DNA from 4 places in the Citrobacter sp. RHB25-C09 genome. Region 1 is predicted to be linked to each of the others. Evidence: predicted binding sites of a transcription regulator. Region 1 holds the regulator's gene; each other region holds the start of a gene.

Region 1 (7,930 bases):
CCTCGATCACGGTCAGCGCGACTTCGGGTACGCCGTATTTGGTAAAGTTGTGAAAGGCATGGACGTTGCCGATAAAATCTCTCAGGTTCCGACAAAAGACGTTGGACCTTACCAGAATGTTCCTTCAAAACCGGTAGTTATCCTTTCCGCTAAAGTTCTGCCCTAACCCTTTCCCGCGCGGGCGCCTCTCGTCCGCGCAGTTTTACCTTCCCTGCATAACCGCGTTTTGCTGCTTATACTTGTGGCAAACACGGATCAATCAGGGAGGCGTAAAGTGAAAAAACTCACCGACAGGCAAAAATCCCTTCTCTGGGAACAGCAGCGAAACGCGAATTTTCAGGCCAGCCGCCTTCTTGAGGGGGTCGATAGCCCGCTAGTAACGTTGAGTGCCGAAGAGGCGCTGGCGCGTCTTGATGAACTCCGGAGGCACTATGAGCGATAAAATTGGCGACGATCGCGATCCGTATTTGTACCCGGGGTTAAACGTTATGCGTAACCGATTGGGCATTCGCCAGTTGGAGCGCCTGACGCAGGCTGCCTGGGAACTGACGGCACTGCGTGCGGCAACCATTGAACTTGGCCCACTAAAGCGGGGATTACCCCACCTGTGTGCTATCCACCGTCAACTTTACCAGGACGTCTTTGACTGGGCGGGGCGACTGCGTGAAGTGGATATTTATCAGGGAGATACGCCATTCTGCCACTTCGCTTATATCGAAAAAGAGGGCAACGCTCTGATGCAGGATTTGGAAGAAGAGGAGTATCTGGTTGGCTTGCCGAAGCCTCAGTTTGTCGATCGCCTTGCGCACTACTACTGTGAAATTAATATGCTGCACCCGTTTCGCCTCGGCAGTGGAATGGCGCAGCGGATCTTTTTCGAACAGTTGGCGCTCCACGCTGGTTATCTCCTGAACTGGCGCGATATCCTCGTAGATGACTGGAACCGGGCGAATCAGGAAGGGGCGATGGGGGATCTGAGTGCATTACAGGCGATATTTCGTAAAGGGGTAAGCGAAGCCGAGGAAACTGAGTAGAATAGCGCGGTTCTTTGGTTCCGGAGCCGCTATGATCCTGCTTATCGACAACTACGATTCATTTACCTGGAATCTCTACCAGTACTTTTGCGAACTGGGTGCGGAGGTCGTGGTTAAGCGTAATGACGAGCTGACGCTGGCGCAAATCGATGCGCTGAACCCAGCAAAAATCGTAATCTCTCCCGGCCCTTGCACGCCGGACGAGGCTGGTATTTCGCTGGCGGTGATTCGTCACTACGCCGGGCGAGTGCCCATTCTCGGTGTCTGTCTGGGGCATCAGGCGATGGCGCAGGCATTCGGGGCTACCATTGTTCGTGCCGCGCGTGTTATGCACGGAAAGACATCACCGATTACCCACCGCGGACAGGGCGTATTTCAGGGATTAGCCAATCCATTAACCGTCACCCGCTACCATTCGCTGATTATCGACCCCGCGACGCTTCCTGACGACTTAGTGGTCACCGCCTGGAGCGAAACGCAGGAAATTATGGGAATTCGCCACAAAGAGTGGGATCTGGAAGGCGTGCAATTCCATCCGGAAAGTATTCTCAGTGAGCAGGGACATCAACTGCTGGCAAATTTCCTCAATCGCTGATTTATGGTTGCTATTGAGTGATTTTTTATGCATATTTTGTGATTATAATTTCACATTCATGTATGCGTAACTGGATGATCATAAGATGGCAACTGAACAAACGGCAGTAACTCGCGCAACTTTCGATGAAGTCATTCTGCCAGTTTATGCACCGGCAGATTTTATTCCGGTGAAAGGTAAGGGCAGTCGGGTCTGGGATCAGCAAGGTAAAGATTACATTGATTTCGCCGGGGGGATTGCCGTAACCGCGCTGGGGCACTGCCATCCGGCGCTGGTGGATGCGCTGAAAACCCAGGGGGAAACGCTCTGGCATACCAGCAATGTTTTCACCAACGAACCGGCGCTGCGCCTGGGCCGAAAGATCATTGATGCCACGTTTGCCGAGCGCGTGCTATTTATGAACTCCGGTACCGAAGCGAACGAAACGGCCTTTAAGCTGGCGCGTCATTACGCCTGCGTGCGTCACAGCCCATTCAAAACAAAAATCATTGCCTTCCATAACGCCTTCCATGGTCGCTCGTTGTTTACTGTAAGCGTGGGCGGTCAGCCAAAGTATTCGGACGGCTTTGGACCCAAACCGGCGGATATTGTACACGTGCCATTCAACGACCTGCATGCAGTGAAAGCGGTGATGGATGACCATACCTGCGCGGTGGTGGTTGAACCGGTGCAGGGAGAAGGCGGTGTGCTTGCCGCCACGCCGGAATTCCTGCAAGGATTGCGCGAACTCTGCAATCAGCATCAGGCGCTGCTGGTGTTTGATGAAGTACAAAGCGGGATGGGGCGTACTGGCGATCTCTTTGCCTATATGCACTATGGCGTAACGCCGGACATTCTCACCAGTGCCAAAGCGCTGGGCGGGGGCTTCCCGGTTAGTGCCGTGCTGACCACGCAGGACATTGCCTCGGCGTTTCACGTCGGTTCACATGGCTCCACGTATGGCGGTAATCCGCTGGCCTGTGCGGTGGCAGAGGCGGCATTTGATATTATCAATACGGCGGACGTACTGAACGGTGTTGTGGCGAAGCGGCAAAGATTCGTCCAGCATTTACAGGATATCGATGCACATTATGACGTGTTCAGCGATATTCGCGGTATGGGCCTGCTGATTGGTGCAGAGTTGAAGCCGCAGTTTAAAGGTCGGGCGCGTGATTTCCTCTATGCCGCAGCCGATGCGGGCGTAATGGTTCTTAACGCTGGACCGGATGTGATGCGTTTCGCTCCGTCGCTGGTGGTGGATGACGCGGATATCGATGAAGGGATGGCGCGTTTTGCCCAGGCGGTGGCGAAGGTCTTAGGTTTGTAGGCCGGATAAGGCGTTGCGTTAACTTTTCATATCCCGTAGTCGACGACTGAGCCAGATCCCATGATGTGGGCGTTGACGCCAGGCCACTGAGGATATTGTGTGCATGGTGTTCAGATGTCCCAGAATCCGTTGTAGATGCTGTTCCAGGGTGCTTAACGAGCCGTGGGGCGGCATCTCCGGTGCTTCCAGAATATTCACATCTCCCGAACTACCCGGCCCGTCATACTCCAGCCTCTGCTGACAGCGCTGTAGCGCGATTTCACACGATTGCAGATACCGCTTCGCCAGGTCTGGAGTCAGCATCGTGTGCTCGCGCGCCAGCGTCGTCATGGCATTAATGTGCTCGACGATAAACTGGCTGTGCGTAACCCATAGCTTCATATCGTCCAGATAGTGTTTGTTAAAGCCCGGCTCCTGCATGGCCTGGTTCAGCGAGTTAAATAGCGTATTGTGCGCCTGATTGACTCGCATCCGCTGATACGCCAGCGGTGTGGCCTGCGGATCGTCACTCAGGATCAGGCGAATGGCCTCCTGGTCGGCCTCAAGCGCATCGTGGGCATTTTTGCGCAGCAGGCCGCTCTGCCATTGTGGCCACAGCCAGACGGTGCCGCCAAACGCGATCAGACAGCCAATAATCGTATCGACAAAGCGAGGAATGATGAACTGCTCGCCATCCAGCGTCAGCAGTTGCAGGGTATATACTGCCGTCACCGTAAACCCAACCGTTGCCCAGCCGTAATTTTTGCGGATCGTCAGATAACTCACCAGGGTAATGAGCAGCATCAACAACAGCGTATACCCCTCCGGAATATGAAAGTGCAGCGTGGCGCCGGCTACGATCAGCCCCACCAGCGTCCCAGCGCAGCGGTGCAGAATACGTACACGCGTTGCCCCGTAACCGTTTTGGGTAACAAACAACACCGTCATCAGTATCCAGTAGGGTTTCGGCAGATGCAGCGCGGTTCCCATCAGGCTGGCAACGCTTAACATTACGCTGATGCGCCCGGCATTACGCAACGCCGGCGATTTCAACGAAAGGTAGTTTTTCAATGCGGGCAGCAGCGGTAGACGCCGCTGCTTATCGGCCATGAGATCGCGGGGATACAGCGGGCGTTGGGTGCGCAGCACCCTGGCGATACGGCTAAAGTGCCAGTAACAGAACTGTCCCACCGGATTGTCAGGATGTTGATTAGCGATTTTCTCAAGAGCACCAAGCTGCTTTTCCATGGAAAATCGCGTTGGCAGACGGTGATAAAGAATATCATCGGCTAACACCCGCAGACGGGCTGCGATAACCTGCGCGTTCCAGCGGATGACCTGTTCCGCATGGCTGCGTTCGACCAGCTTCTGTACCTCCTCCGGCTGATGCAGACTGACCGAGATATGCTCCTGCAGATCAAGTGCTTCCTGAAATGCGCGCAGCATTCGCTTGTAGTCATTATTGCGATGCGCGGAAAGCATATGCATTTGCTGATAGCACTGGGTAATCAGATCGACGGCTTTCTGTTGCCGGGCCAGCAGCGGCGGCAGGGCTTTTTCCGGATCGGTATGCTGTGTCAGCATGCTGTATTTCGCTTCACAATAATCGGCGAGTTCACGGTATAGCAGGCTAAGCGACTCACGTAGGGGTTGTTCACGCCATAGCCAGAGCCAGAACCAGTTGAACAATCCGTACCATAAGGTGCCCAGGGCATAGATGAGCAGTGGTTCCCAGACCGGCATATTCCCGGCCAGACTCAGCGTGAAAATCGCGGCGATCAGCGACGCCGGAAGCAGCCTGGCGTGGAGCGCGCTTAACTCTGCCGTGACGCCGAGAGTCAGCGTTAGCCCGGTCAGGATCAACGGCAGGGGGACGTCCTGAAACAACAGCAGTTGCATCACCAGACTGCATCCGGCAAACAGCGATGCGCCAATGATCAGACGTTTGAAGAAGCGCTTATGTGGAGTGTCGAGCCCGGCGATATTGCAGCAGGCGGGGACGAGAGCAAAGAGTAAGCCCAGATGTAACTGACCAATGAACAGCCCGATGCCCACAGGTAAACACAACACCAACGTTTGGCGTAGTGCGTAGTTGATCTCCGGGTGATAAATCAGTCTGCGCCACATGGGTAAAACAAAAAACGGCGCGCTACACAGTAACGCACCGTTTCGACGGAATTAACGTGTACCGTAAACGACGATAGTCTTACCGTGTGCGGAGATCAGATTCTGATCTTCCAGCATTTTCAGGATACGACCAACGGTTTCACGAGAGCAGCCAACGATTTGACCAATCTCCTGGCGAGTGATTTTGATCTGCATGCCATCCGGGTGAGTCATCGCATCTGGTTGTTTCGCCAGGTTCAGCAGAGTCTGGGCGATACGACCGGTTACGTCGAGGAAAGCCAGGTTACCGACTTTTTCAGATGTAACTTGCAGACGACGAGCCATCTGAGAAGACAGGCGCATCAGAATATCCGGGTTTACCTGAATCAACTGGCGGAATTTTTTGTAGGAAATCTCAGCCACTTCACATGCTGTTTTAGCACGTACCCATGCGCTACGTTCCTGGCCTTCTTCAAACAGGCCCAATTCGCCAATAAAATCACCCTGATTCAGATAAGAAAGGATCATTTCTTTCCCTTCCTCATCTTTAATCAACACAGCCACTGAGCCTTTAACGATGTAGTACAACGTTTCCGCTTTTTCACCCTGGTGAATCAGCGTGCTCTTCGACGGGTACTTATGAATGTGGCAATGAGACAAGAACCATTCGAGAGTCGGGTCTGTTTGCGGTTTGCCAAGCACCATGCGCGATTATCCTCTGTTATAAGCTGTCTCCAGAGTCAGAAAAAGTCGCTGCTCTGGGTTTGCAAAAAAATGCTTCCCGAATCCTGGGAAGAGGCCGACAAAAACGAACTTCAGCCTGTAAATTGATGTCCTCTGCATACATGTGGTACGTCAATATATTACTGTAGCATCCTGACTGTTTTAGCATAGCTTTAGCCGTGTGTCTCCTGGTGTCTCGCTTCAGCATGACGCAGGTCGCCTTCCGTTGCGAGAATTGTTATGTGCGCGTAATCTGTAAGGAAAATTAACGCACTGGAGTTAAAAATTATGCAAGCGCGTGTTAAATGGGTTGAGGGTTTAACCTTCCTTGGGGAGTCCGCTTCCGGGCACCAGATTTTGATGGACGGTAATTCAGGTGACAAAGCCCCCAGTCCGATGGAAATGGTGCTGATGGCGGCGGGGGGATGTAGCGCGATTGATGTCGTTTCTATCCTGCAGAAAGGCCGTCAGGATGTGACCAACTGTGAAGTCAAACTGACGTCTGAACGTCGTGAAGAAGCACCACGCCTGTTCACCCATATTAATCTGCACTTTATTGTGACCGGCAATGAGCTGAAAGATGCCGCCGTCGCACGTGCGGTGGATCTCTCTGCGGAGAAGTATTGTTCTGTGGCGCTGATGCTGGAAAAAGCCGTCAACATTACCCATTCGTATGAAGTGATTGCGGCGTAATGGTCAGTGCCTGATGGCGCTGCGCTTATCAGGCCTACAGCAGGCGTCGTTTTGTAGGCCGGATAAGGCGTAGCCGCCATCCGGCAAACCTCACTTTACTCGATTTTTTTGCCTTCCATCAGTCGCTGTACCAGCGGCAGCATAATCAGTTCCATTGCCAGCCCCATCTTGCCGCCCGGCACCACTAATGTATTGATATGCGAAATGAATGAGCCCTGCAGCATCGCCAACAGCCAGGGGAAATCGATCCCCTCAAGATTACGAAAATGAATCACGACAAAGCTTTCATCCAGTGACGGAATACCTCTCGCCGCGAACGGGTTGGAAGTATCTACCGTAGGGACGCGCTGGAAGTTAATATGCGTGCGGGAAAACTGTGGGGTGATGTAATTGATATAGTCATCCATGGACCGGACCACGGAGTCCATCACTGCTTCGCGGGAATGACCGCGTTCACCCGTGTCGCGGATTAATTTTTGGATCCACTCCAGGTTAACGATGGGCACTACGCCCACCAGCAGATCCACATGACTTGCGACTTCGTGCTGTGGCGTCACTACGCCGCCGTGTAGCCCTTCATAGAACAGCACATCTGTGGGCTCCGGCAGAGGCTGCCAGGGGGTAAACGTACCCGGCACCTGATTCCACGGTACAGCTTCGTCGTAGGTGTGCAGGTACTTGCGCGACTGGCCTTTGCCCGTCTGCCCGTATTCAATAAAGGTTTGTTCCAGTAGGCCAAAGTCGTTGGCTTCGGGACCAAAATAGCTGATATGCCGCCCGGCGTCTCGCGCCTTGCGGATCGCCATGTCCATCTCCGGACGGGTATAGCGATGAAAACTGTCGCCTTCCACCTCGGCTGCGCGCAGATTTAACTGGGCAAAAATTTTACGAAACGCGAGGCTGGTGGTGGTGGTCCCCGCGCCACTGGATCCTGTTACTGCAATCACCGGATGTTTGGCAGACATAACAACTCCATGAATTCGTTGTAATTATAGTGTCGTCCGCCGACGGGGCGAGTTATTCGCGGAACTGTTTTCGCGGCATAATATTGACCGTTTCGTGCAGTTCAGACCATACCAGTACCGCTTCTCCGCACTGGAGTTGGCGTTTGACGTCGGCGACTTTTTGCTCAAGGGTACGTTCATGTTCACCATAGTCGGTGCCTTCGCGCAACACAAAGCTTTCTATCAGATTTTCCAGCGTTTCGGGGGAGAGGTCTTGCCAGGGGATCTGCATGGTTATTCCTCCAGGTATGGTGTCAGCCACTCGGGAATGCGCGACTCCAGCCACATCTCAGGCCGACGCAACGTGCCGCTAATAAACCCAACGTGACCGCCATGCTTGGTAAGTTGATATTCCACCTGTGACGGTAAATCTTCCGCTTTTGGGATTACGTGGTGGTCCATAAACGGATCGTCCTTAGCATGGATAATGAGCGTCGGAATGGCGATCTCACTGAGCAATGGCATGGCGCTACATTGACGATAGTAGTCA
Region 2 (7,930 bases), 2.0 Mb from region 1:
CATATTGCCGCCGAAATACCAGACGCCGCTAACGCCGCGCGCAATTGCGCCTACGTTAAAATTCGATAGCGGAGTTCGCGCACAGGCCGCAGCCAGCGGAAGCAAAGCGAAGGCCAGCGCGTCCTCATCCAGTCCTGTCGCGCTTTTCAGCGTCGACACCTGCTCAGCGGTCAGCGACGCGGGGAAATGTTCTTCCGCGAGAATGGGGGCCAGTGCTGATTGCAAATTTTCCGCCAGTTGGCTGAACGCAGTGTGAAAACGTGGGTGCATGGCGTTGCCTCATAACAATGTAATGGGATCGTAGTGTACGAGCCTGTTTCGTCTTTATACGTGATCAACATCTCATTGTGATTGCAACTTATGAAACAAAAATCAAAATTGCGCGAACCATCGCAAATTTTAGCCAAAAACAGCGAGAATTATCGGAAATAAAAACGGGGCAATCAGCGAGGTTATAATTCCGCAGATCACCAGCGCCAGCGAGCTGAACGCGCCTTCCTGATAATCAAGCTCGGCGCAACGCGCGGTACCCAGGGCGTGGGAAGCGGTACCCATCGCCAGACCGCGCGCGGCCTTGGTGCGAATACGCATTGCGTTGAGCAACGTATGGCCAAAGACGGCACCGAGAATACCGACGAAAATCACGCAAACCGCGCTCACCGCTGGAATACCACCGATGCTGCCGCCTACCGCCATGGCTATTGGCGTGGTGACGGACTTCGGCAATACCGACGCGGCAATCTCAGGCGTTGCGCCCATCAGCAACGCGACGCCAGTACCGGTGACCATTGCCACAATGCTGCCCACGAAACAGATGGTGATGATGGATTTCCAACGGGCGCGGATCTGGTGCAACTGTTCATACAAAGGGTAGGCCAGCGCAACAACCGCAGGTTGCAGCAGATCGTTAAGCACCTCGCTGCCTTTAAAATAGCTCTGGTAAGGAATACCCGTGATGAGAAGGAAAGGGATGATGACCACCATCGCCACCAGTAGCGGGTTAAGTAAGGGAAACTTGAAGCGTACTGCCAGTTTACGTGCGCCAAAAAAGACGGCTAAGGTCAGGGGTAATGACCACCAGATTGATGCCATCATTTATCTGCTCCTTTCTGACCCACGACTTTGCGCTCGCCGTGGACCAGGTGCGAACTCCAGCTCACCACCAGAAAGACCACCAGCGTGCTAATGGCGCAGGAGACAACCACCGGGCCGAACTGCGCGCGTAGCAGATCAAAGTACTGCATCACGCCGACGCCAATTGGCACAAACAGCAGCGCCATATAGCGGATCAGTACGTAGCAACCGGGATTAACCCATTTGGCGGGGATAATCTGCAAGGCCAGCAGAACAAACAGGATAAGCATGCCAATAATACTGCCGGAAATGGCGACGGGCAGCAGTGACGCGATAAAAATGCCTGCATACAGGCAGGCATAAATCAGCGCAAACGCGCGCAAATATTGCCAGATGATATTCAATGACTTACTCATGGTGTAATTCCTTGACGTCAACAACGACGCCTGGTAGGACAGGCTTTCAATCATCATACAATTAAACCTGAAACTGTGCTATCGATCACATCATGAATTCTGCGCATGGCAATGATAGACAGCGGTAACGTCAGGTAACTCCGTGAATTGCGTTAAACCTGTGCCAGAAAATGCAGAAAGCGGCTCAGCGCAGCGGAAGGCGTTTCATTTTTCCTCCAGAACACCCCGACGCTGCCTTTTTGTTCGATCTTCGGCAGATTGAGGATCACCAACTGACCCTGGCTGGCATAGCGTTGCGCCAGACGTAAAGAAAGAATAGAGATCATATCGCTGCTTTGCAGCAGGTTGGTGCTGACGTTCATCGACGCCGATTCAATAGTGTTTTCCGGCAGCATAACGCCATTATCGACCAGAGCATTATCGATACTAATGCGGATAGGCGTGCCCGTTGGCCAGACTATCCAGCGCCAGTTGGCGAGTTCGCTCCAGCTCAGCGTCGCGTGCTTCGCCAGCGGATGGTTTGGACGGGCGACAAAGCAGACGGGTTCGGTGTAAAGCACCTGATAATTGAGGGGCAGCTGTAACGCGCGCCCGCCAACGCGGCCAACGACCACATCGACCGAACCGGCAAGCAGGTCGTGCAGCAGCGGGGTCATCACTTTTTCTTCTATGTTCAGATGCAGCGTTGGCATTTCTTCCAGCAGGCCGAGAATCGCCTGTGATACGCAGTCGGTCGCTACCGGCGAACAGCCGATTTTCAGGCTGCCCACCAGCCCGCCTTCCTTAAAGCGTGCCATTTCATACTGTGAGCGTTCCAGATCGTTAATTAAACGCTGGGCATGTTGCAGCAGTAATTTCCCCCCTTCTGACGGGCGCAGGCCTTTACTGTGACGCTCGAAAAGCGTGATCCCAATCTCATCTTCAAGCTGTGATAGCCATTTTGACAGCGCGGGCTGGGTGATATTCATCATCCGGGCGACGTGCGTCAGATTTCCCTGTTCGCCTAGAGCCATCAGCATTTGCAGGTGATGCAGTTTGAGTTTTTGCGCCCAGTTTGCCATTTGCTATAACCCCCAGGTTATGTCTCTGCATGAAATGCCATTGTACATTTTATCGCCCAATCTACAAACTCGTAACATACCAAAAACAAAAGAACCTCTTTCTCTCCCTGCACCGAGGCATTCACAATGATTCAACGACGTGAACTACAAGCGCTGATCGATGCTGCACCCGTCGGCAAGATCCACTGGCGGGTCATCATCTGCTGCTTTCTGGTGGTAATGCTCGACGGATTCGATACCGCCGCAATTGGATTTATCGCCCCGGATATTCGTACCCACTGGCAACTGACCGCCGGCGATCTGGCCCCGCTATTTGGTTCGGGGTTGCTGGGGCTGACGGCGGGCGCGCTGCTCTGTGGGCCGCTTTCGGACCGCTTTGGTCGCAAACGGGTCATTGAGCTTTGCGTATTCCTCTTCGGCGCGCTCAGCCTGCTGTCGGCATTCTCGCCGGATCTGCAAACGCTGGTTATTCTGCGCTTTCTGACCGGCCTCGGGCTGGGCGGCGCGATGCCCAATACCATTACCATGACCTCCGAATATCTGCCTGCGCGCCGTCGCGGCGCGCTGGTGACGCTCATGTTTTGCGGCTTTACGCTGGGTTCGGCAATGGGCGGGATTGTCAGCGCACAGTTGGTACCGACTATCGGCTGGCATGGGATTTTAGTGCTCGGCGGCGTGCTGCCCCTGATGCTGTTCTTCGTGCTGCTGGCCGTACTGCCGGAGTCGCCGCGCTGGCAGGTTCGTCGCCAGTTGCCGCAGGAGACCATTGCCAAAACGGTCAGCGCTATGACCGGGGAGCGCCACGACAACACTCATTTCTGGCTCAACGAAACCGCCGCCGTGGCAAAAGGCAGCATCCGCCAGCTTTTTGCCGGGCGTCAGTTGCCCATTACCCTCATGTTATGGGTGGTGTTCTTTATGAGTCTGTTAATTATCTATCTTCTCTCAAGCTGGATGCCGACGCTGCTGAACCATCGCGGTATTAACCTGCAACAGGCTTCCTGGGTCACTGCGGCCTTCCAGATCGGCGGAACGCTGGGCGCGCTGGCGCTGGGAGTGCTGATGGATAAGCACAACCCGTTCCGGGTGCTGGCCGTGAGCTATGCGCTGGGGGCGGTATGCATCGTCATGATTGGTCTGAGTGAAAACGGCCTTTGGCTGATGGCGCTGGCGATCTTCGGTACCGGCGTGGGTATCAGCGGATCCCAGGTTGGCCTGAACGCCTTAACCGCCACGCTTTATCCGACCCAAAGCCGCGCGACGGGCGTGAGCTGGGCTAATGCTATCGGCCGCTGCGGCGCGATTGTCGGCTCGCTTTCCGGCGGGGTGATGATGGCGATGAATTTCTCATTCGATACCCTGTTTTTCATTATCGCCGTGCCGGCGGCTATCAGCGCGGTAATGCTTACCCTGCTGACGGTTGCTGTCCGCCAGTCGGCCTCTGTCCCTGACACCCTGCCTCGTGCGGGCGTCGTGAACGAATAAGGAGAATCCCTATGTCTGAACACAATCAGGATGTTAAAAACAACCGTCAGCAGTTCTACCAGCATATTTCTGGTCAAAACCTGACGCCGCTGTGGGAATCGTTACACCACCTGGTGCCGCAAACGCCGAATGCGAACTGTGCTCCGGCGTACTGGAACTACCAGGAAATTCGCCCGCTGCTGCTGGAAAGCGGCAATCTGATTGGCGCGAAAGAGGCGGTACGCCGCGTGCTGGTGCTGGAAAACCCAATGCTGCGCGGCCAGTCGTCAATCACCTCGACGCTGTATGCGGGATTACAGCTGATCATGCCCGGCGAAGTGGCACCGAGCCATCGCCATAACCAGTCGGCCCTGCGCTTTATCGTTGAAGGGAAAGGGGCGTTCACGGCCGTTGACGGCGAGCGGACGCAGATGCATGAAGGCGATTTCATTCTGACCCCGCAATGGCAGTGGCACGATCACGGCAACCCGGGCAATGAACCGGTGGTCTGGCTGGACGGGCTGGATCTGCCGCTGGTCAACCTGCTGGGCTGTGGTTTTGCTGAGGATTACCCGGAAGATCAGCAGCCGGTGATGCGTAAAGAGGGCGATTACCTGCCGCGCTACGCCGCCAACATGCTGCCGGTGCGTCATCAGAAAGGGAATTCCTCACCGATTTTCAACTACCGCTACGACCGCAGCCGTGAAGCATTACATGACCTGATGCGCCTCGGCGACGCCGACGAGTGGGATGGCTACAAGATGCGCTACGTCAACCCGGTGACGGGTGGGTCTCCAATGCCGTCGATGGGTACCTTCCTGCAACTGCTGCCGAAAGGGTTTGCTTCGCGAGTGGCGCGCACTACCGACAGCACCATTTATCACGTGGTCGAAGGGGCCGGACAGGTCACCATCGGCAACGAGAGCTTCAATTTTTCAGCAAAAGATATCTTCGTGGTACCGACGTGGCACGGCGTGTCATTCAACACCACAGAAGAGACGGTGTTATTCAGTTTTTCAGACCGACCGGTACAGGAAGCCCTCGGGTTGTTCCGTGAAGCACGCTATTAATTTTGGGAGAGCGCAATGACTAAGTATGTTTTTGAACCACAGGCCCCCGTTACCGTACCGGTTGTGGGCAGCGACGAACAATTCCCGGTGCGCCGCGTTTATTGCGTAGGACGTAACTATGCCGCCCATGCCCGCGAAATGGGCTTCGATCCGGATCGCGAACCGCCGTTCTTCTTCTGTAAGCCGGCTGACGCGGTGGTCCCGGTGGCGGCGGGAGAGACGCTGGCGTTGCCGTACCCTTCGCAAACGGACAACTACCACTATGAAATTGAACTGGTGGTCGCCATTGGCAAGAAGGGCAGCGATATCCCACTGGAAAACGCCAATGAGTATATCTGGGGCTATGCGACCGGACTGGATATGACCCGCCGCGATCGCCAGATGGAGATGCGTCAGATGGGGCGTCCGTGGGAGACTGGCAAAGCGTTTGATCTCTCTGCGCCTATTGCGCCTCTGCATAAGGCGAGTGAGATCGCGGATATCATCAGCGCGCCCATCTGGTTGCAGGTCAATGGTGACGATCACCAGCGCAGCGATATTCGTCACCTGATTTGGTCTGTGAATGAAACAATCAGCTATCTGTCCGGATTCTTTGAACTGCAACCGGGCGACCTGATTTTCACCGGCACGCCGGAAGGGGTGGGAGCCGTGGTGAAAGGTGATGTGATCACCGGCGGCGTGGACGGGTTAACGCCAATCGCCGTGAAGATTGTCTGAGGTGATTTATGAAGCTGTACAGTTTTTTCAATAGCTCAGCCTCTTACCGCGTGCGCATCGCGCTGGCGCTGAAGGGTATCGACTACCAGACCGTGGGCGTCAATATTCGTATCGGCCAGCAAAACGAGCTGAGCTATCGACGGCTCAACCCGGTCGGACTGGTACCGACGTTAATCAATGATGATGGCGAAGCGCTGGGTCAGTCGCTGGCGATTATCGACTGGCTGGACCGGCATTTTCCGCAGTCGCGCCTGTTGCCTGCCAGCGATCCGCAGCGTTCACGGGTACTGGAAATCGTCTATGCCATCGCCTGTGACATTCATCCGGTCAATAACTTGCGGGTGTTGCGCTATCTGAGCGAAGAGTTAAAGGTCAGTGAAGAGGACAAAAAACGCTGGTATGCCCACTGGATCCAGCAGGGGTTAAGCGCAGTCGAACAACTGCTGCGTCAGAGCCAGTCAGCGGCATATTGCGTCGGGAATGCCCCAACGCTTGCCGACTGCTGCCTGATTCCGCAATGGGCGAATGCGCTCAGAATGGGGTGCGATCTGAGTGGGTATCCGCGCTGTAAAGCGGTCTACGACGCCTGCACACAGCTCCCGGCGTTTATCGCCGCTGCCCCGGAAAATCAACAAGATAAAATCTCAGCCTGAGAAGGAGAACGACAATGGCTAAAGTGACGAGCGCAATTATCGTCGGCGGCGGAATTGGCGGTGCAGCTACCGCGCTATCGCTGGCACGCCAGGGCATCAAAGTCATGCTGCTGGAAAAAGCACATGAGATCGGCGAGATTGGCGCGGGCATTCAGCTCGGCCCCAACGCCTTCTCTGCGCTGGACAGTCTCGGCGTCGGTGACGTCGCGCGCCAGCGTGCGGTGTTTACCGATCACATCACCATGATGGACGCGGTGAACGCAGAAGAAGTGGTATGCATTGAGACGGGACAGGCATTTCGCGACAAGTTCGGCGGCCCGTATGCGGTAATTCACCGCGTAGACATTCACGCCTCGGTCTGGGAAGCGGTGCAGGTCAACCCGAACGTGGAGTACCGAACCTCGACCACCATCGTTGATATTCGTGAAACGGCAGATGACGTCACGGTGTTTGATGAGCAGGGTAATAGCTGGACGGCGGATATTCTGGTCGGCTGCGACGGTGTGCGTTCCGTTGTGCGTCAGAGCCTGATTGGCGACGCGCCGCGCGTGACCGGCCACGTTGTGTATCGTGCGGTGATCGACTGTGACGATATGCCGCAGGATCTGCGCATCAACGCGCCGGTACTCTGGGCCGGTCCACATTGCCACCTGGTCCACTATCCGCTGCGCGGCGGCAAGCAGTACAACCTGGTTGTGACCTTCCACAGCCGTCAGCAGGAAGAGTGGGGCGTGAAGGACGGCAGCAAGGAGGAAGTGCTTTCGTATTTCGAAGGCATCCACCCGCGCCCGCGTCAGATGCTCGATAAGCCGACGACGTGGCGTCGCTGGTCAACGGCAGATCGCGAGCCGGTGGGCAAGTGGGGCACCGATCGCATCACCCTGGTCGGCGATGCCGCGCACCCGGTCGCGCAGTATATGGCGCAGGGTGCCTGTATGGCGCTGGAGGATGCGGTGACGCTGGGTAAAGCGCTGGCGCAATGCGACGGCGACGCGGCGAAAGCCTTTGCGTTGTATGAGTCTGTTCGCATTCCGCGTACCGCGCGTATTGTCTGGTCAACCCGCGAAATGGGCCGCCTTTATCACGCCGCTGGCGTGGAGCGTCAGGTTCGCAACCTGTTGTGGAAAGGCAAAACCCAGGCGGAGTTTTACCGCAGTATGGAATGGCTGTACGGCTGGAAAGAAGAAAACTGCCTTAAGCCGCGCTAAGTGACCGTTGCCGGAGGCTTGCAGGCCGGTTAAGGCGTTTACGCCGCCCTCCGGAACCTCACCCGCAAAAGGTTTTGCTAAGTTGAAAGAGGCGCTATGATAGCGCCTCTTTTTTTTGCGGGTCACAATATGCGTGTTTTACTGGCGCCGATGGAAGGTGTACTGGACTCACTGGTACGCGAACTTCTGACGGAAGTGAATGATTACGATCTCTGCATCACCGAATTTGTGCGCGTGGTGGATCAACTCCTGCCAGTAAAAGTGTTT
Region 3 (7,930 bases), 680 kb from region 1:
GCAGGCATGAAAACGTTCACCGACTACTGGCAACAGCTGAACTGGGACGACATCCGCCTGCGTATTCACAGCAAAACGGCCGCCGACGTTGAGCGAGCGCTGAACGCCGCCCGTCTCAGCCGCGACGATATGATGGCGTTGCTGTCACCTGCGGCAAGCGCATTTCTTGAGCCACTGGCGCAGCGTGCCCAGAAGCTTACTCGACAGCGGTTCGGCAATACTGTGAATATGTACGTCCCGTTGTATCTCTCTAATCTTTGCGCCAATGACTGTACCTACTGTGGTTTTTCCATGAGCAACCGCATCAAGCGCAAAACGCTCGATGAATATGAGATTGCGCGCGAATGTGCGGCCATTCGTGAAATGGGCTTTGAGCATCTTCTGCTGGTCACCGGTGAGCATCAGGCAAAAGTAGGAATGGACTATTTTCGCCTTCATTTCCCCGCAATTCGCCAACAATTTGCCTCATTGCAGATGGAAGTTCAGCCATTATCCGAAGCCGAGTATGCTGAACTGAAAACGCTGGGGCTGGACGGCGTGATGGTTTATCAGGAAACGTACCACCCGGCGATGTATGCAAAGCATCATCTGAAAGGGAAAAAGCAGGATTTCTTCTGGCGCCTGGAAACGCCGGACAGACTTGGGCGCGCTGGAATCGACAAGATCGGCCTGGGTGCGCTAATTGGCCTGTCCGACAGTTGGCGAGTGGATTGCTATATGGTCGCTGAACATCTGCTGTGGCTTCAGCAACAGTACTGGCAGAGTCGTTACTCCATTTCCTTTCCGCGTCTACGCCCGTGCGCGGGAGGCATTGAACCTGCCTCAATCATGGACGAACGCCAGTTGGTGCAAACCATTTGTGCATTTCGCCTGCTGGCACCTGACATTGAACTGTCGCTCTCCACGCGGGAATCCCCGTGGTTTCGCGATCGCGTGATCCCGCTGGCGATTACTAACGTCAGCGCATTTTCGAAAACGCAACCAGGAGGATACGCGGACAATCACCCGGAACTGGAACAGTTTGCGCCGCATGATGACCGCCGTCCCGAAGCTGTCGCAGCCGCCCTTTCCGCTCAGGGATTGCAGCCGGTATGGAAAGACTGGGATGCGTTTTTGGGGCGCGCCTCGCAACGCTTATGAAGCAGGATGCAAGTGCATAACTCTTTTCCGAGCCGCTACGAAAGAGAGCAAACGGGAGGTTGTGGTCCGCCTCTCGCTTTTTTTATCGTATGGCCGTCAGCAGCAGTGCTGTCCAGGGCGAAAGGCTTCTCCCTCGTTTCGCCCTGCCTTCCTGTGAAAAAAGTGATAGTTAGCTGTCATCATTAATAACGAAACGACAGTAATTTGTTTTTAAGATAACTCATAATGGACTATATCAGAAAGATTATAATTGTAGGCATCTTGTCCTGCTGTACCGAATACTCACTTTGCTTCAGGACCTCTCTCTTCAGGAACAATGAACAATAATGGCTCGTCATTCCAGAAACCTTTCTTTTACATCTCCTATTCTGATGAGCTTCTCGGGGATCCTGTTAAGTTTCGTTCTGATTGCGTTTTTTATCACCTTTACTCAGCGAAACGATTTTTTAGAGGATTATCATGGCATTAACAGAAACTTTACGCATAACCTGGCGGTAAATTATACCGAGTCCCTGTTACGTGAAAACGAGTATGTTCTTACCCGCGCAACCACATTCTTTTCCCGCAATGACCAACTCAATGAAATGGTGAATGTTAATCCTGAAGCGGGCATAAAGGTACTGATGCAGTTACAAACCCTGATGCCCACCGTCTCATCTATCTTTCTGCTGGATACCGAAGGACATTACCTGCGGGCACCGCAGGTTCTTAACAATACACACAGCCAAAAGTTTGATATCAAAACGCGCCCGTGGTTTCTGGAACAAGCCGAAGCCAGTACCTTTAGCCGCTACTCCCCGGTCTATCTGGAGTATTTCTCACAAAATCCGACGGTAACCGTCTATAAGCCGGTGATCTCGCCAGAAGGTATTCTAAAAGGCAGCCTGGCGTTCCAGCTCGATTTGACCTCAATGGGTTACACGCTGCGCCAGATGGTTGCTCCCGTACAATACGAGTTTTTTGTCGTCGACCGTGAAGGCAAAGTAGTTATACATCCGGATACGGGCGCGATTTTTAAGACGTATGTCAGCAAGAAGGTCATGAGTCAGATGACCAGCGGTGAGGGGTATCTCTACGAGTCGGGCAGTCAAACCTGGTATTACTATTACTCTTTTACTAACCCGGACTGGTTTGTTATTTATCGTGTTTCCAATTCGACGCTGTTAGACCTGACGCGTCATGAAACGAATATCGTCGCCTGGGGGTTTGCGCTGGCAGCCATCATGATTGTGCTGTTTGGCCTGTATTTACGCCATGCTTCTCGTACCGTGCTGATGAATATCATTAACGCGATCAAAACCGGCGATGTCAAACGAGCCCCGCGTCTTGAAGCAATGCTGAGTAAAGCCATTGAATCGAATAAAGAGCGCCAGATGGATTACGCACGCCAGGCAACCATCGACGCGCTGACCGGCTGCAAAAACCGCCGGGCTTTTGATAATGATATCGCCGCGCTGATGAACAATCATCAACCCTTTACACTGGCTTTAGTCGACATCGACAACTTCAAATCCATCAATGATACCTGGGGCCATCTGACCGGTGACATCGTGCTGCGTAACGTTGCCCGTGAAGGGATTCAGATCATGCAGCCAGCCTCAGTTTCAGTTTACCGCTACGGGGGAGAAGAGTTTGCCGTGCTGTTCTCCGGCGAACAACTCAACAATGCATTCTCGCTGTTGGAACAGTGGCGTATTCAGATTGCGGAGCGCACCTGGCGCGAAGAGAACCTGCACGTTACCTTTAGCGTAGGGCTGGGGGAATGGCATCTGCAAACGCAGGAAGAGCTCATCATGCGTGTGGACGAAGCATTGTATAAAGCAAAACAGGAAGGAAAAAACCGCATTATTGTGGCCGAACGCTGATCGCCCATGCCCCCCTGATAAGCCCGTTGCGACGGGCTTTTTTACAGATTGAGAATAACCGTAACCGGTTTCATTATTTGTGCTGTTTCTTTGTGATGTTTTACACACATTCTCGGTAAGACGGTTGTTCTCATCTCAAGCACGGACTAAAGATGAAGTATCAACGAAACCGTGAGAGCGAACTATGAAGAACATCGTTTTATGCTGTGCCGCAGGAATGTCCACCAGCATGCTGGTTCAACGAATGAAAGACGCCGCGCAGAAAAAAGGCGTTGAGGTTTCCATAAGGGCCGTCCCTGTCGCTGAATTCAAAGAAAATATCGCCACGGCGGATATAGTCCTGCTGGGACCTCAGGTCAAATATGAGCAGGCGAAATTACAGGCGCTGGCCGATCCGCTCGGCAAGAAAGTCGCGGTTATCGACATGATGGATTACGGCATGATGAAAGGGGACGCCGTGTTGGAAAAAGCCCTGAAACTGATGGAGCAATGACATGGAAGAACTCGAAACCATTATTATGGAGCTGCTGGTTAATGCCGGAGCAGCACGTAGCCAGGCATTAACCGCGCTGCAACTGGCACGCAAAGGAGATTTTGCCGGTGCGGAACAAGCAATGTCTGAGTCGCATGAATACGTGAAGCAAGCGCATAAAATCCAGACACAGCTTATTGGCATCGATGAAGGCACGGGCAAGCTTCCGGTGAATCTGATCACCGTTCATTCGCAGGACCATCTCATGAACGCGATGGTTATTCAGGATCTGGCCGGCGATATGATTGAGATTTACCGTCGGTTACCCCCCGCCGCGTAGGTAAAGAGCTAACAGGTATGAATAGCGCCGGATGGCGGCTTCGCCTTATCCGGCCTACAAACAATCTCATAGGCCTGATAAGCGTAGCGCCATCAGGCATGAAGGCCTTTCACCGTATCCAGCTTACAATCCGCCAGGCATAAAAAAACCCGCCGAAGCGGGTTTTTTATTAGCTGCATCAACGATTACTCGTTATCGGAACCGCCCAGACCTGCGTTCAGCAGTTCTGCCAGGCTCGCGGACGCATCTTCTGCAGTCACCTGCGGTGCTGCCGGGAGTTCACCCGCTGCACGGCGACGCATACGATCCTGGTGGTACGCATAACCGGTACCCGCCGGGATCAGACGGCCCACGATAACGTTCTCTTTCAGGCCGCGCAGTTCGTCGCGTTTACCCGCAACGGCTGCTTCGGTCAGGACACGCGTGGTCTCCTGGAACGATGCGGCAGAGATGAACGATTCGGTTGCCAGAGACGCTTTGGTGATACCCAGCAGATCGCGGGAGAATGTTGCACCCACTTTGCCGTTCGCTTCCAGTTCGCGGTTCGCGATCTTGACGCGGGAGTATTCAACCTGCTCGCCTTCCAGGAAGTCGGAGCTACCTGCGCTTTCGATGGTGGCTTTACGCAGCATCTGACGAACGATAACTTCAATGTGTTTATCGTTAATCTTAACGCCCTGCAGACGGTATACGTCCTGTACTTCGTTAACAATGTAACGAGTCACAGCATGCACACCACGCAGACGCAGAATGTCGTGCGGCGCTTCCGGACCGTCGGAAACCACGTCACCACGTTCTACACGTTCACCTTCGAACACGTTGAGCTGACGCCATTTCGGAATCATCTCTTCGTACGGTTCGCTACCGTCTACCGGGGTGATAACCAGGCGGCGCTTCCCTTTGGTCTCTTTACCGAAGGAGATGATACCGCTGATTTCAGCCAGGATTGCCGGCTCTTTCGGACGACGTGCTTCGAACAGGTCCGCAACGCGCGGCAGACCACCGGTGATGTCCTTGGTACCGCCGGATTCCTGCGGTACACGCGCCAGGGTGTCACCAGAACTGATCTGTACGCCATCTTCCAGCTGAACAATCGCTTTACCCGGCAGGAAGTACTGCGCAGGCATATCGGTACCCGGGATCAGAACGTCGTTACCCTGAGCATCAACGATTTTCAGTGCAGGACGCAGATCTTTACCACCGGTAGTACGTTCAGCAGAATCCAGAACCACCAGAGAAGACAGACCGGTCAGCTCGTCGGTCTGACGAGTAATGGTCTGGCCGTCGATCATGTCAGTGAAGCGGACGAAACCACTCACCTCGGTGATAACCGGCATGGTGTGCGGATCCCAGTTTGCTACGGTTTCGCCGCCAGCAACCTGCTCACCGTCACCTTTCGCCATAACAGAGCCGTAAGGCACTTTATAGCTCTCTTTGGTACGACCGAATTCGTCGATCAGCTTCAGCTCGGTGTTACGAGAGGTGATAACCAGTTTACCGCTGGAGTTCACAACCGACTTCGCGTTGCTCAGACGGATGCTACCTTTGTTTTTCACCTGAATGCTGGATTCAGCAGCCGCACGAGATGCCGCACCACCGATGTGGAACGTACGCATCGTCAGCTGTGTACCCGGTTCACCGATGGACTGTGCCGCGATAACCCCGATAGCTTCACCTTTGTTGATGATGTGGCCACGCGCCAGGTCACGACCGTAGCAGTGCGCACATACACCAAAGTCGGTGTCACAGGATACGACGGAACGTACCTTCACGGAGTCAACAGAGTTCGCTTCCAGCAGGTCACACCACTGTTCGTGCAGCAGCGTGTTGCGCGGAACCAGAATGTCTGCGGTACCCGGCTTCAGAATGTCTTCTGCGGTTACACGACCCAGTACGCGATCGCGCAGCGGCTCTTTAACATCACCACCCTCGATAACCGGAGTCATCGTGATGCCTTCGAGGGTACCACAATCGTCTTCGGTAACAACCAGGTCCTGCGCAACGTCAACCAGACGACGCGTCAGATAACCGGAGTTCGCTGTTTTCAGTGCGGTATCCGCCAGACCTTTACGCGCACCGTGCGTGGAGATGAAGTACTGGAGTACGTTCAGACCTTCACGGAAGTTCGCGGTGATCGGCGTTTCGATGATGGAGCCATCTGGCTTCGCCATCAGACCACGCATACCTGCCAGCTGACGAATCTGTGCCGCAGAACCACGCGCACCGGAGTCGGCCATCATGTAGATGCTGTTGAAGGAAACCTGCTGCTCTTCTTCGCCGTCACGGTTAATAACGGTTTCAGTTTGCAGGTTATCCATCATCGCTTTGGATACACGATCGTTCGCCGCTGCCCAGATATCGATAACTTTGTTATAGCGTTCGCCTGCGGTTACCAGACCAGACTGGAACTGCTCCTGGATCTCAGCAACTTCGGCTTCCGCTTCAGAGATGATCTCGTGTTTCTTCTCTGGGATGACCATGTCATCGATACCAACAGATGCACCTGAACGCGCTGCATAAGCAAAGCCGGTGTACATTGTCTGGTCAGCGAAGATAACAGTCGGCTTCAGACCCAAAATGCGGTAACAGGTGTTCAGCATTTTGGAGATCGCTTTCTTGCCCAGCGCCTGGTTGACGATGGAGAAAGGCAGACCTTTCGGTACGATCATCCACAGAATGGCACGGCCAACGGTCGTGTCTTTCAGGCTGGTTTTCGCAACGAATTCGCCGTTTTCATCTTTTTCATACTCGGTGATACGCACTTTAACGCGCGCATGCAGAGAGGCCAGGCCAGCGCGATAGATACGCTCAGCTTCTTTAGGGCCAGTCAGCACCATGCCTTCGCCTTTGGCGTTAACACAGTCACGGGTCATGTAGTACAGACCCAATACAACGTCCTGAGAAGGAACGATGATTGGCTCACCGTTCGCTGGAGACAGGATGTTGTTGGTAGACATCATCAGCGCACGCGCTTCGAGCTGGGCTTCCAGCGTCAGCGGTACGTGAACAGCCATCTGGTCACCATCGAAGTCGGCGTTATAGGCCGCACAAACCAGCGGGTGCAGCTGGATAGCTTTACCTTCGATCAGTACCGGTTCAAATGCCTGGATACCCAGACGGTGCAGTGTTGGTGCACGGTTCAGCAGTACCGGGTGTTCGCGGATCACTTCGTCCAGGATATCCCAAACGACAGCTTCTTCACGCTCAACCATCTTCTTAGCGGCTTTGATGGTGGTGGCCAGGCCACGCAGTTCCAGCTTGCCGTAGATGAACGGTTTGAACAGCTCCAGTGCCATTTTCTTCGGCAGACCGCACTGATGCAGACGCAGGTATGGACCTACGGTGATTACAGAACGACCGGAGTAGTCAACACGCTTACCGAGCAGGTTCTGACGGAAACGACCCTGCTTACCTTTGATCATGTCGGCCAAAGATTTCAGAGGACGTTTGTTAGAACCGGTGATCGCACGACCGCGACGACCGTTATCCAGCAGGGCGTCAACCGCTTCCTGCAGCATACGTTTTTCGTTGCGTACGATGATGTCCGGCGCAGCCAGATCCAGCAGACGCTTCAGACGGTTGTTACGGTTGATAACGCGACGGTACAGATCGTTCAGATCCGACGTTGCGAAACGACCACCATCCAGCGGAACCAGCGGACGCAGATCTGGCGGCAGAACCGGCAGAACGGTCAGGATCATCCACTCTGGTTTGTTACCAGACTGAACGAACGCTTCCAGCAGTTTGATACGCTTGGTCAGCTTCTTACGCTTGGTTTCGGAGTTGGTTTCGTTCAGCTCTTCGCGCAGAGTTTCACACTCTTGCTCCAGATCCATGCTCTTCAGCAGGGCCTGGATAGCTTCCGCACCCATCTTCGCATCGAATTCGTCACCGAACTCTTCCAGCGCATCCAGATACTGTTCTTCAGTCAGGATCTGCTGGCGTTCCAGGTTAGTCATACCGCCTTCGATAACCACATAGGATTCGAAGTACAGCACGCGTTCGATATCGCGCAGCGGCATATCGAGCAGCAGGCCGATACGGGACGGCAGTGATTTCAGGAACCAAATATGCGCAGTCGGAGACGCCAGCTCGATGTGGCCCATACGCTCA
Region 4 (7,930 bases), 1.3 Mb from region 1:
AATCCGGCTAACGGCACCTGCTTTGCCTCTTTCGGCGCGCATCCTGATTTTGGCGTCGCGCTGGAACGTACCGTCACCGAATTGCTGCAAGGACGCGGTCTTAAAGATCTGGACGTCTTTACGCCACCAACCTTCGATGACGAAGAAGTTGCTGAACATACCAATCTGGAAACCCACTTTATTGATTCCAGCGGTCTGATCTCCTGGGATCTGTTCAAGCAAGATGCCGATTACGCCTTTGCAGACTGGAACTTCTCAGGCACCACGGAAGAAGAATTTGCCACGCTGATGGCTATCTTCAACGCCGAAGATAAAGAAGTCTACATTGCTGACTATGAACACCTCAGCGTCTACGCCTGCCGCATCATTGTGCCAGGGATGTCTGATATCTATCCTGCCGAAGATTTGTGGTTGGCAAATAACAGCATGGGTAGCCACCTGCGTGAAACCCTGCTCGCGCTGCCTGGTAGCGACTGGGATAAAGAAGATTATCTCAATCTGATCGAGCAACTTGATGAAGAAGGATTTGACGACTTCACTCGTGTGCGTGAATTGCTGGGTCTGGCAACCGGCACGGATAACGGCTGGTATACCCTGCGCATTGGTGAACTGAAAGCGATGCTGGCCCTGGCGGGCGGCGATCTGGATCAGGCGCTGATCTGGACGGAATGGACGATGGAGTTCAATGCATCAATATTTAGCGCTGAACGTGCGAACTATTATCGTTGCCTGCAAACGCTGCTGCTCCTGTCGCAGGAAGAAGAACGCGAACCGCTGCAATACCTGAATGCGTTTGTACGCATGTATGGCGCGGATGCGGTGGAAGCGGCAAGCGCGGCATTGAGCGGTGAGGCACCGTTCTATGGTCTGCAACCCGTCGACCTCGACCTGCATGCGTTCGCCTCTCATCAGTCTCTGCTGAAGGCTTATGAAAAACTTCAGCGTGCGAAAGCTGCATATTGGTCAAAATAAAAACAATTAGCTTGCATATTGTAGGCTTATAGAATTGTCTGAGCTATATTACGGGGCGCTTTAGGTGCCCCGTTTTATTTATTTTTGCATCAATAAAAATAAATGTAATAACTCGGTTAAATATTGGTAACCTTTATTACAAGAATTAATCTGTATTTGTTAATTCTTTTATCGATTACTACATAGTAATTAACCGCTCAAACGCTCAGGTAAGGAAAATTTTCAACTCATTTGCTAAATTTTAAAATTTATTTTTATCATCATTATCAATAAATTACGCCGTTATCGCATAAAAACCATGCGTATTGCGGGCCTATAAGCCAGGCGAGATATGATCTACATCAATTTCTCATCTATAATGCTTTGTTAGTATCTCGTCGCCGACTTAATAAAGAGAGAGTTAGTGTGAAAGCTGACAACCCTTTTGATCTTATTCTTCCTGCTGCAATGGCCAAAGTGGCCGAAGAAGCAGGTGTCTATAAAGCAACGAAACATCCGCTTAAGACTTTCTATCTGGCAATTACTGCCGGTATGTTCATTTCTATCGCTTTCGTTTTCTATATCACTGCAACGACCGGCACGGGAACGATGCCCTTTGGTATGGCAAAACTGGTAGGCGGTATCTGCTTCTCTCTGGGGTTGATTCTTTGCGTCATCTGCGGCGCCGATCTCTTCACTTCAACCGTGCTGATTGTTGTCGCGAAGGCCAGTGGACGTATCACCTGGGGCCAACTGGCGAAGAACTGGCTCAACGTCTATTTTGGTAACCTGGTAGGTTGCCTGCTCTTTGTGCTTTTGATGTGGCTTTCTGGCGAATACATGGTTGCGAATGGTCAATGGGGAATGAATGTTCTGCAAACGGCCGACCATAAAATGCACCATACTTTTGTTGAAGCCGTCGCTCTCGGCATCCTTGCAAACCTGATGGTCTGCCTGGCCGTATGGATGAGCTATTCAGGCCGTAGCCTGATGGATAAAGCTTTCATCATGGTTTTACCGGTAGCTATGTTTGTCGCCAGCGGTTTTGAGCACAGTATCGCTAATATGTTTATGATCCCGATGGGTATCATAATCCGTGATTTCGCCACCCCGGAATTCTGGACCGCCGTAGGTTCAGCACCGGAACAATTTTCTCACCTGACCGTGATGAACTTCATCACTGATAATCTGATTCCGGTTACGATCGGCAACATTATCGGCGGCGGTTTACTGGTTGGGTTGACATACTGGGTCATTTACCTGCGTGGCAACGATCATCATTAATTTGATGCCAGTTTCACGTAGTAAATAAAAAATCCACTTAAGAAGGTAGGTGTTACATGTCCGAGCTTAATGAAAAGTTAGCCACAGCCTGGGAAGGTTTTACCAAAGGTGACTGGCAGAATGAAGTAAACGTCCGTGACTTCATTCAGAAAAACTACACTCCATATGAGGGTGACGAATCCTTCCTGGCTGGCGCGACTGACGCGACCACCAAGCTGTGGGACAGCGTAATGGAAGGCGTTAAACTGGAAAACCGCACTCACGCGCCAGTTGATTTTGACACCTCTGTTGCTTCCACCATCACTTCTCACGATGCTGGCTACATCAACAAAGCCCTTGAGAAAATCGTTGGTCTGCAGACTGAAGCACCACTGAAACGCGCAATCATTCCGTTCGGTGGTATCAAAATGGTTGAAGGTTCCTGCAAAGCGTACAATCGCGAACTGGATCCGATGCTGAAAAAAATCTTCACCGAATATCGTAAAACCCACAACCAGGGTGTATTCGATGTTTATACCAAAGACATTCTGAACTGCCGTAAATCTGGCGTTCTGACTGGTCTGCCAGATGCGTATGGCCGTGGTCGTATCATCGGTGACTACCGTCGCGTTGCGCTGTACGGTATCGACTTCCTGATGAAAGACAAATACGCTCAGTTCGTGTCTCTGCAGTCCGATCTGGAAAATGGCGTAAACCTGGAAGCGACTATCCGTCTGCGTGAAGAAATTGCAGAACAGCACCGCGCTCTGGGTCAGATCAAAGAGATGGCGGCTAAATACGGCTGCGATATCTCTGGTCCGGCAACCAACGCTCAGGAAGCTATCCAGTGGACTTACTTCGGCTACCTGGCTGCGGTTAAGTCTCAGAACGGTGCAGCAATGTCCTTCGGTCGTGTCTCCACCTTCCTGGATGCGTACATCGAACGTGACCTGAAAGCAGGCAAAATCACTGAACAAGATGCTCAGGAAATGATTGACCACCTGGTCATGAAACTGCGTATGGTTCGCTTCCTGCGTACCCCAGAATATGATGAACTGTTCTCTGGTGACCCGATCTGGGCAACTGAATCTATCGGCGGTATGGGCGTTGACGGCCGTACTCTGGTAACCAAAAACAGCTTCCGCTTCCTGAACACCCTGTACACCATGGGTCCTTCTCCGGAGCCGAACATCACCGTTCTGTGGTCTGAAAAACTGCCTCTGAACTTCAAGAAATTCGCCGCTAAAGTGTCCATCGACACCTCTTCTCTGCAATACGAGAACGATGACCTGATGCGTCCGGACTTCAACAACGACGACTACGCTATCGCTTGCTGCGTAAGCCCGATGGTTGTTGGTAAACAAATGCAGTTCTTCGGTGCGCGTGCAAACCTGGCGAAAACCATGCTGTACGCTATCAACGGCGGCGTTGATGAAAAACTGAAAATGCAGGTTGGTCCTAAGTCTGAGCCGATCAAAGGCGATCTTCTGAACTTTGACGAAGTGATGGAGCGTATGGATCACTTCATGGACTGGCTGGCTAAGCAGTATGTCACCGCACTGAACATCATCCACTACATGCACGACAAGTACAGCTACGAAGCTTCGTTGATGGCGCTGCACGACCGTGACGTTATCCGCACCATGGCGTGTGGTATCGCTGGTCTGTCCGTTGCGGCTGACTCCCTGTCTGCAATCAAATATGCGAAAGTTAAACCGATTCGTGACGAAGACGGTCTGGCTATCGACTTCGAAATCGAAGGCGAATATCCGCAGTTTGGTAACAACGACGCTCGTGTTGATGACCTGGCGGTTGACCTGGTAGAACGTTTCATGAAGAAAATTCAGAAACTCAAAACCTACCGTGACGCTATCCCGACTCAGTCTGTTCTGACCATCACCTCTAACGTTGTGTATGGTAAGAAAACGGGTAACACCCCAGACGGTCGTCGTGCTGGCGCGCCGTTCGGACCTGGTGCTAACCCGATGCACGGTCGTGACCAGAAAGGTGCTGTTGCCTCTCTGACCTCCGTGGCTAAACTGCCGTTTGCTTACGCGAAAGATGGTATCTCTTACACCTTCTCTATCGTTCCAAACGCGCTGGGTAAAGACGACGAAGTCCGTAAAACTAACCTCGCGGGTCTGATGGATGGTTACTTCCATCACGAAGCGTCCATTGAAGGTGGTCAGCACCTGAACGTGAACGTCATGAACCGTGAAATGCTGCTGGATGCGATGGAACACCCTGAGAAATATCCTCAGCTGACCATTCGTGTATCTGGTTACGCAGTACGTTTTAACTCCCTGACTAAAGAACAGCAGCAGGACGTTATTACTCGTACCTTCACTCAGACCATGTAATTCCTTGTCTGACTGAAACAGCGTACAATAAAGGCTCCACGTAAGTGGGGCCTTTTTAGCAAATAGCCCACCCTCGCAGCCTGGTTTGTCAGCTATCTATACTTAGGGTATCTGCCAAAACAGACTCGACACAGCCCATGAGCTGTGCGCATACAACAGGCCCCGGATGGGCCACATCTGGAGAAACACCGCAATGTCAGTTATTGGTCGCATTCACTCCTTTGAATCCTGTGGCACCGTTGATGGGCCAGGTATCCGCTTTATCACCTTTTTCCAGGGCTGCCTGATGCGCTGCCTGTACTGTCACAACCGCGACACATGGGATACGCACGGCGGCAAAGAAGTTACCGTTGACGAACTGATGAAAGAGGTCGTGACCTACCGCCACTTTATGAACGCGTCTGGCGGCGGCGTGACGGCATCAGGTGGTGAGGCGATCCTGCAAGCAGAATTTGTGCGTGACTGGTTCCGCGCCTGTAAAAAAGAAGGGATCCACACCTGCCTGGACACCAACGGTTTCGTCCGTCGTTACGACCCGGTCATTGACGAACTGCTGGAAGTGACCGACCTAGTGATGCTCGACCTGAAGCAAATGAACGATGAGATCCACCAGAACCTGGTCGGCGTTTCTAACCACCGCACGCTGGAGTTCGCCCGTTATCTGGCCAATAAAGATATTAACGTCTGGATCCGCTACGTTGTGGTGCCGGGCTGGTCAGACGATGACGACTCCGCGCATCGCCTCGGCGAGTTTACCCGCGATATGGGCAACGTGGAAAAAATCGAACTGCTGCCGTATCACGAGCTGGGCAAACACAAATGGGTGGCCATGGGCGAAGAGTACAAGCTGGACGGCGTTAAACCACCGAAGAAAGAAACCATGGAGCGCGTGAAAGGCATTCTCGAGCAATATGGTCATAAAGTGATGTATTAATTTTAACGGTGGGTAATTCTCTTCATTACCCACCGCTTATCTTCTTAGCGCCCTCTTCTCGCCAGCAGCGGGAATATCAATCCTAATCCCACCAGTACAAACGGCGTGACGATATTCAGCGTAAGCTGGAACGTCCATTCCGGCGTGAACGCCTCCATTTTCGGGAAGATACCGGTCAAACAGGCAAACGCGGTAAAGGCAAAGCACCAGATACCCACGGTGAGCGCCAGCGGACGATTTCGAATAAACACATATTCCGGCTTATATTTCTGCGCAAGACGAATGACTGCAATGAACGCGACAAACACCCACAAATAGCGCAGCGGCATCACGACTGAGTTAAGGTTCAGCAGCCATTTGTACAAATTGTTCATATCCCCGATGCCAAGCGTAGGCAGCATAATCAAAATAGCCACCAGCACCAGCGTCAGGAGATACCCGTTGACCGGGGTTCCGGAAGCGTTGGTCCGGCAGAGGCGTTGTGGAATATATTTACTGTCGGCATCACCCAGTAAAACTTTCAGCGGGGCGTCGATGGAGAAGACCAGCGCGGCAACCTGACCCAATGTGTTGGCAATCGCGTAAATAACCATCAGGGAATTGCCCATATGGTAATATTCACCTAATTTCTGAAAGGCGTAATATTGCCCGTTGGTCATTAAGTCATCGGGAATATTCCTGGAATCAAACATCATACCCATCGCCAACGATCCCAGAATGGCACATACGGCAACCATAACCGCCAGGAACAACATTCCCTTTGGAAATTCCCTTCCTGGATTACGCGTCTGATTCACATACGGAGAGATCTTTTCAGCACCGCCAACGGCAAATACCAGCATGGATATCGTCGTAATATATGTGAAATCAAAATGGGGAATAAACGTTTCCCATGTGATATTTGTCGTCGCGATTTCAACATCAGTAATGGCCGGTGCCGTAACTGCCATGACCACATACAGAATCGACATCACGAACATGGCGATCCCCGCAACCGAACCGACAATCTTCAGGGATTTCATCCCACGCGACGCAACCCACATAAAGAAGACAAACAGCACCAGGGTGAGTCCTTGCAGCGCCACCACCGTATACTCTTTGATTAGCGAGCCGTCACCTTTGAGTGCCCATCCCAGCGCGATTAAAATCGCCTGCGGCTTCTGCGCCAGATAGGGAATATGGACAACCCAATAGGTCCATGCGGCAAGATAGGCCAGCCCCGGCCCCATCGTATGTTTGATCCAGGTACTGACGCCACCCTTGCCATCTTTAAACGTCGACCCTAACTGACCGACGATCAGCGCATAGGGAATAAAGTAGAGGGCAAAAATAAAGACCCATGAAAAAACGACCACCAGCCCCTGGTTGGCATAGTTATTCACTACGTTGCCGAAACCCCAGACCGTGATAAATGACATCAGTGCGATGTTGTACCACCGCAACTGCTTCTCCTGTTCACCCGCCATAATGCAATCCTTCGTAAACGCTATTTTGATTAATATTAAATTAGGCGAAGAATTATGCGGGGTAAAAGACAAAAGGGATATTGGAGGAGTGAAAAATTCTAACCTTCTGCACATTTTATTTGCAGACAAGCAGTATATATTATCACAATTCAATTATTTACTGGCATATATACACAAACAGTATGCACTATCCAAGGCTTGCATACTGTTTGTACTGTATTAAATATGAGCAACCGGATCCGGTGTTTGCCCTGCATTGCGCAGCAACATCAGTAAATAAATAAACGAAACGCTGGCAATCATAATAAAAAGGAGATTATCAGAATAATTCTGCATCAACATTGCGGTGAACGAAGGACCCAGCAGACTGCCGACGGTATAGCTTAGCAACAGCGCCTGATTCATGGCGACGAGTTGGTGATGCTCAACCTTTTCGCAGGCCCAGGCCATGGCTACCGGATAGAGCGTAAAACCCGCCGCACCAAGGATAAACAGCGCGGGTGCCATTGCGGCCTGGCTTAACATCGCCATGCTACCAAGGATGACCACGAACACCTGGACGCGCAGCACCAGCAGGCGACCAAATTTGTCTGCCAGACGGCCAATTGGCCATTGCCCAAGTATCCCCGCGCTGACCAGCACCGCCATCCAGAAACCAATACTGGCGTTACTCATCCCCTGGTGGTTGAGGTACAGCGGCATCAGGCCATACAGCGACCCCAGAACAATGCCTGAAATGATGCAGCCATTCACACCCAGCCGCGCCTGACGCAGTTTCAGCATGGCGGTAATCGGCGTCGTATTTTGTACTTCCGCTTGCTGATTAAGGATGCGTGTAAAGAGAAGAGGTAAAATCCCGGCCAGAACCATTCCCGTGACCCACGGCAGAACGCTCATTAATTCCGTCGATACTTTACTAACCAGCAGTTGACCGAGGAATGTCCCGACGTAATAGA

The links. The regulator CRP, encoded in region 1, controls carbon source genes, mostly activating them, when cyclic AMP is high. The targets are predictions, from matches to a motif close to ATGTGANNNNNNTCACAT.
Region 2: HVY19_RS13120 (CidA/LrgA family protein) is a predicted target of CRP. The motif match lies at 1,564-1,581, and genes of this name have one in related genera.
Region 3: HVY19_RS19310 (PTS sugar transporter subunit IIB) is a predicted target of CRP. The motif match lies at 3,096-3,113, and genes of this name have one in related genera.
Region 4: focA (formate transporter FocA) is a predicted target of CRP. The motif match lies at 1,302-1,319, and genes of this name have one in related genera.

Annotation. Positions count from the first base shown of each region.
Region 1 covers NZ_CP057483.1:377,722-385,651, forward strand. Annotated here, with positions in the region: gene ppiA (peptidylprolyl isomerase A) at 1-166, shown strand, start outside; gene HVY19_RS01680 (YhfG family protein) at 275-442, shown strand; gene HVY19_RS01685 (putative adenosine monophosphate-protein transferase Fic) at 432-1,034, shown strand; gene pabA (aminodeoxychorismate synthase component 2) at 1,066-1,629, shown strand; gene HVY19_RS01695 (aspartate aminotransferase family protein) at 1,715-2,935, shown strand; gene HVY19_RS01700 (YccS/YhfK family putative transporter) at 2,954-5,041, opposite strand; gene crp (cAMP-activated global transcriptional regulator CRP) at 5,093-5,725, opposite strand; gene HVY19_RS01710 (OsmC family protein) at 6,032-6,436, shown strand; gene HVY19_RS01715 (phosphoribulokinase) at 6,532-7,401, opposite strand; gene HVY19_RS01720 (YheU family protein) at 7,454-7,672, opposite strand; gene HVY19_RS01725 (hydrolase) at 7,675-7,930, opposite strand, start outside.
Region 2 covers NZ_CP057483.1:2,793,259-2,801,188, reverse strand. Annotated here, with positions in the region: gene cdd (cytidine deaminase) at 1-270, opposite strand, end outside; gene HVY19_RS13125 (CidB/LrgB family autolysis modulator) at 400-1,095, opposite strand; gene HVY19_RS13120 (CidA/LrgA family protein) at 1,092-1,490, opposite strand; gene HVY19_RS13115 (LysR substrate-binding domain-containing protein) at 1,643-2,551, opposite strand; gene HVY19_RS13110 (aromatic acid/H+ symport family MFS transporter) at 2,678-4,036, shown strand; gene gtdA (gentisate 1,2-dioxygenase) at 4,048-5,085, shown strand; gene HVY19_RS13100 (fumarylacetoacetate hydrolase family protein) at 5,101-5,802, shown strand; gene maiA (maleylacetoacetate isomerase) at 5,811-6,455, shown strand; gene HVY19_RS13090 (3-hydroxybenzoate 6-monooxygenase) at 6,470-7,663, shown strand; gene dusC (tRNA dihydrouridine(16) synthase DusC) at 7,793-7,930, shown strand, end outside.
Region 3 covers NZ_CP057483.1:4,077,633-4,085,562, forward strand. Annotated here, with positions in the region: gene thiG (thiazole synthase) at 1-10, shown strand, start outside; gene thiH (2-iminoacetate synthase ThiH) at 7-1,140, shown strand; gene HVY19_RS19305 (sensor domain-containing diguanylate cyclase) at 1,467-3,005, shown strand; gene HVY19_RS19310 (PTS sugar transporter subunit IIB) at 3,190-3,498, shown strand; gene HVY19_RS19315 (PTS lactose/cellobiose transporter subunit IIA) at 3,500-3,817, shown strand; gene rpoC (DNA-directed RNA polymerase subunit beta') at 4,003-7,930, opposite strand, start outside.
Region 4 covers NZ_CP057483.1:1,658,204-1,666,133, reverse strand. Annotated here, with positions in the region: gene ycaO (30S ribosomal protein S12 methylthiotransferase accessory factor YcaO) at 1-972, shown strand, start outside; gene focA (formate transporter FocA) at 1,378-2,235, shown strand; gene pflB (formate C-acetyltransferase) at 2,292-4,574, shown strand; gene pflA (pyruvate formate lyase 1-activating protein) at 4,768-5,508, shown strand; gene HVY19_RS07700 (amino acid permease) at 5,553-6,974, opposite strand; gene HVY19_RS07695 (MFS transporter) at 7,194-7,930, opposite strand, start outside.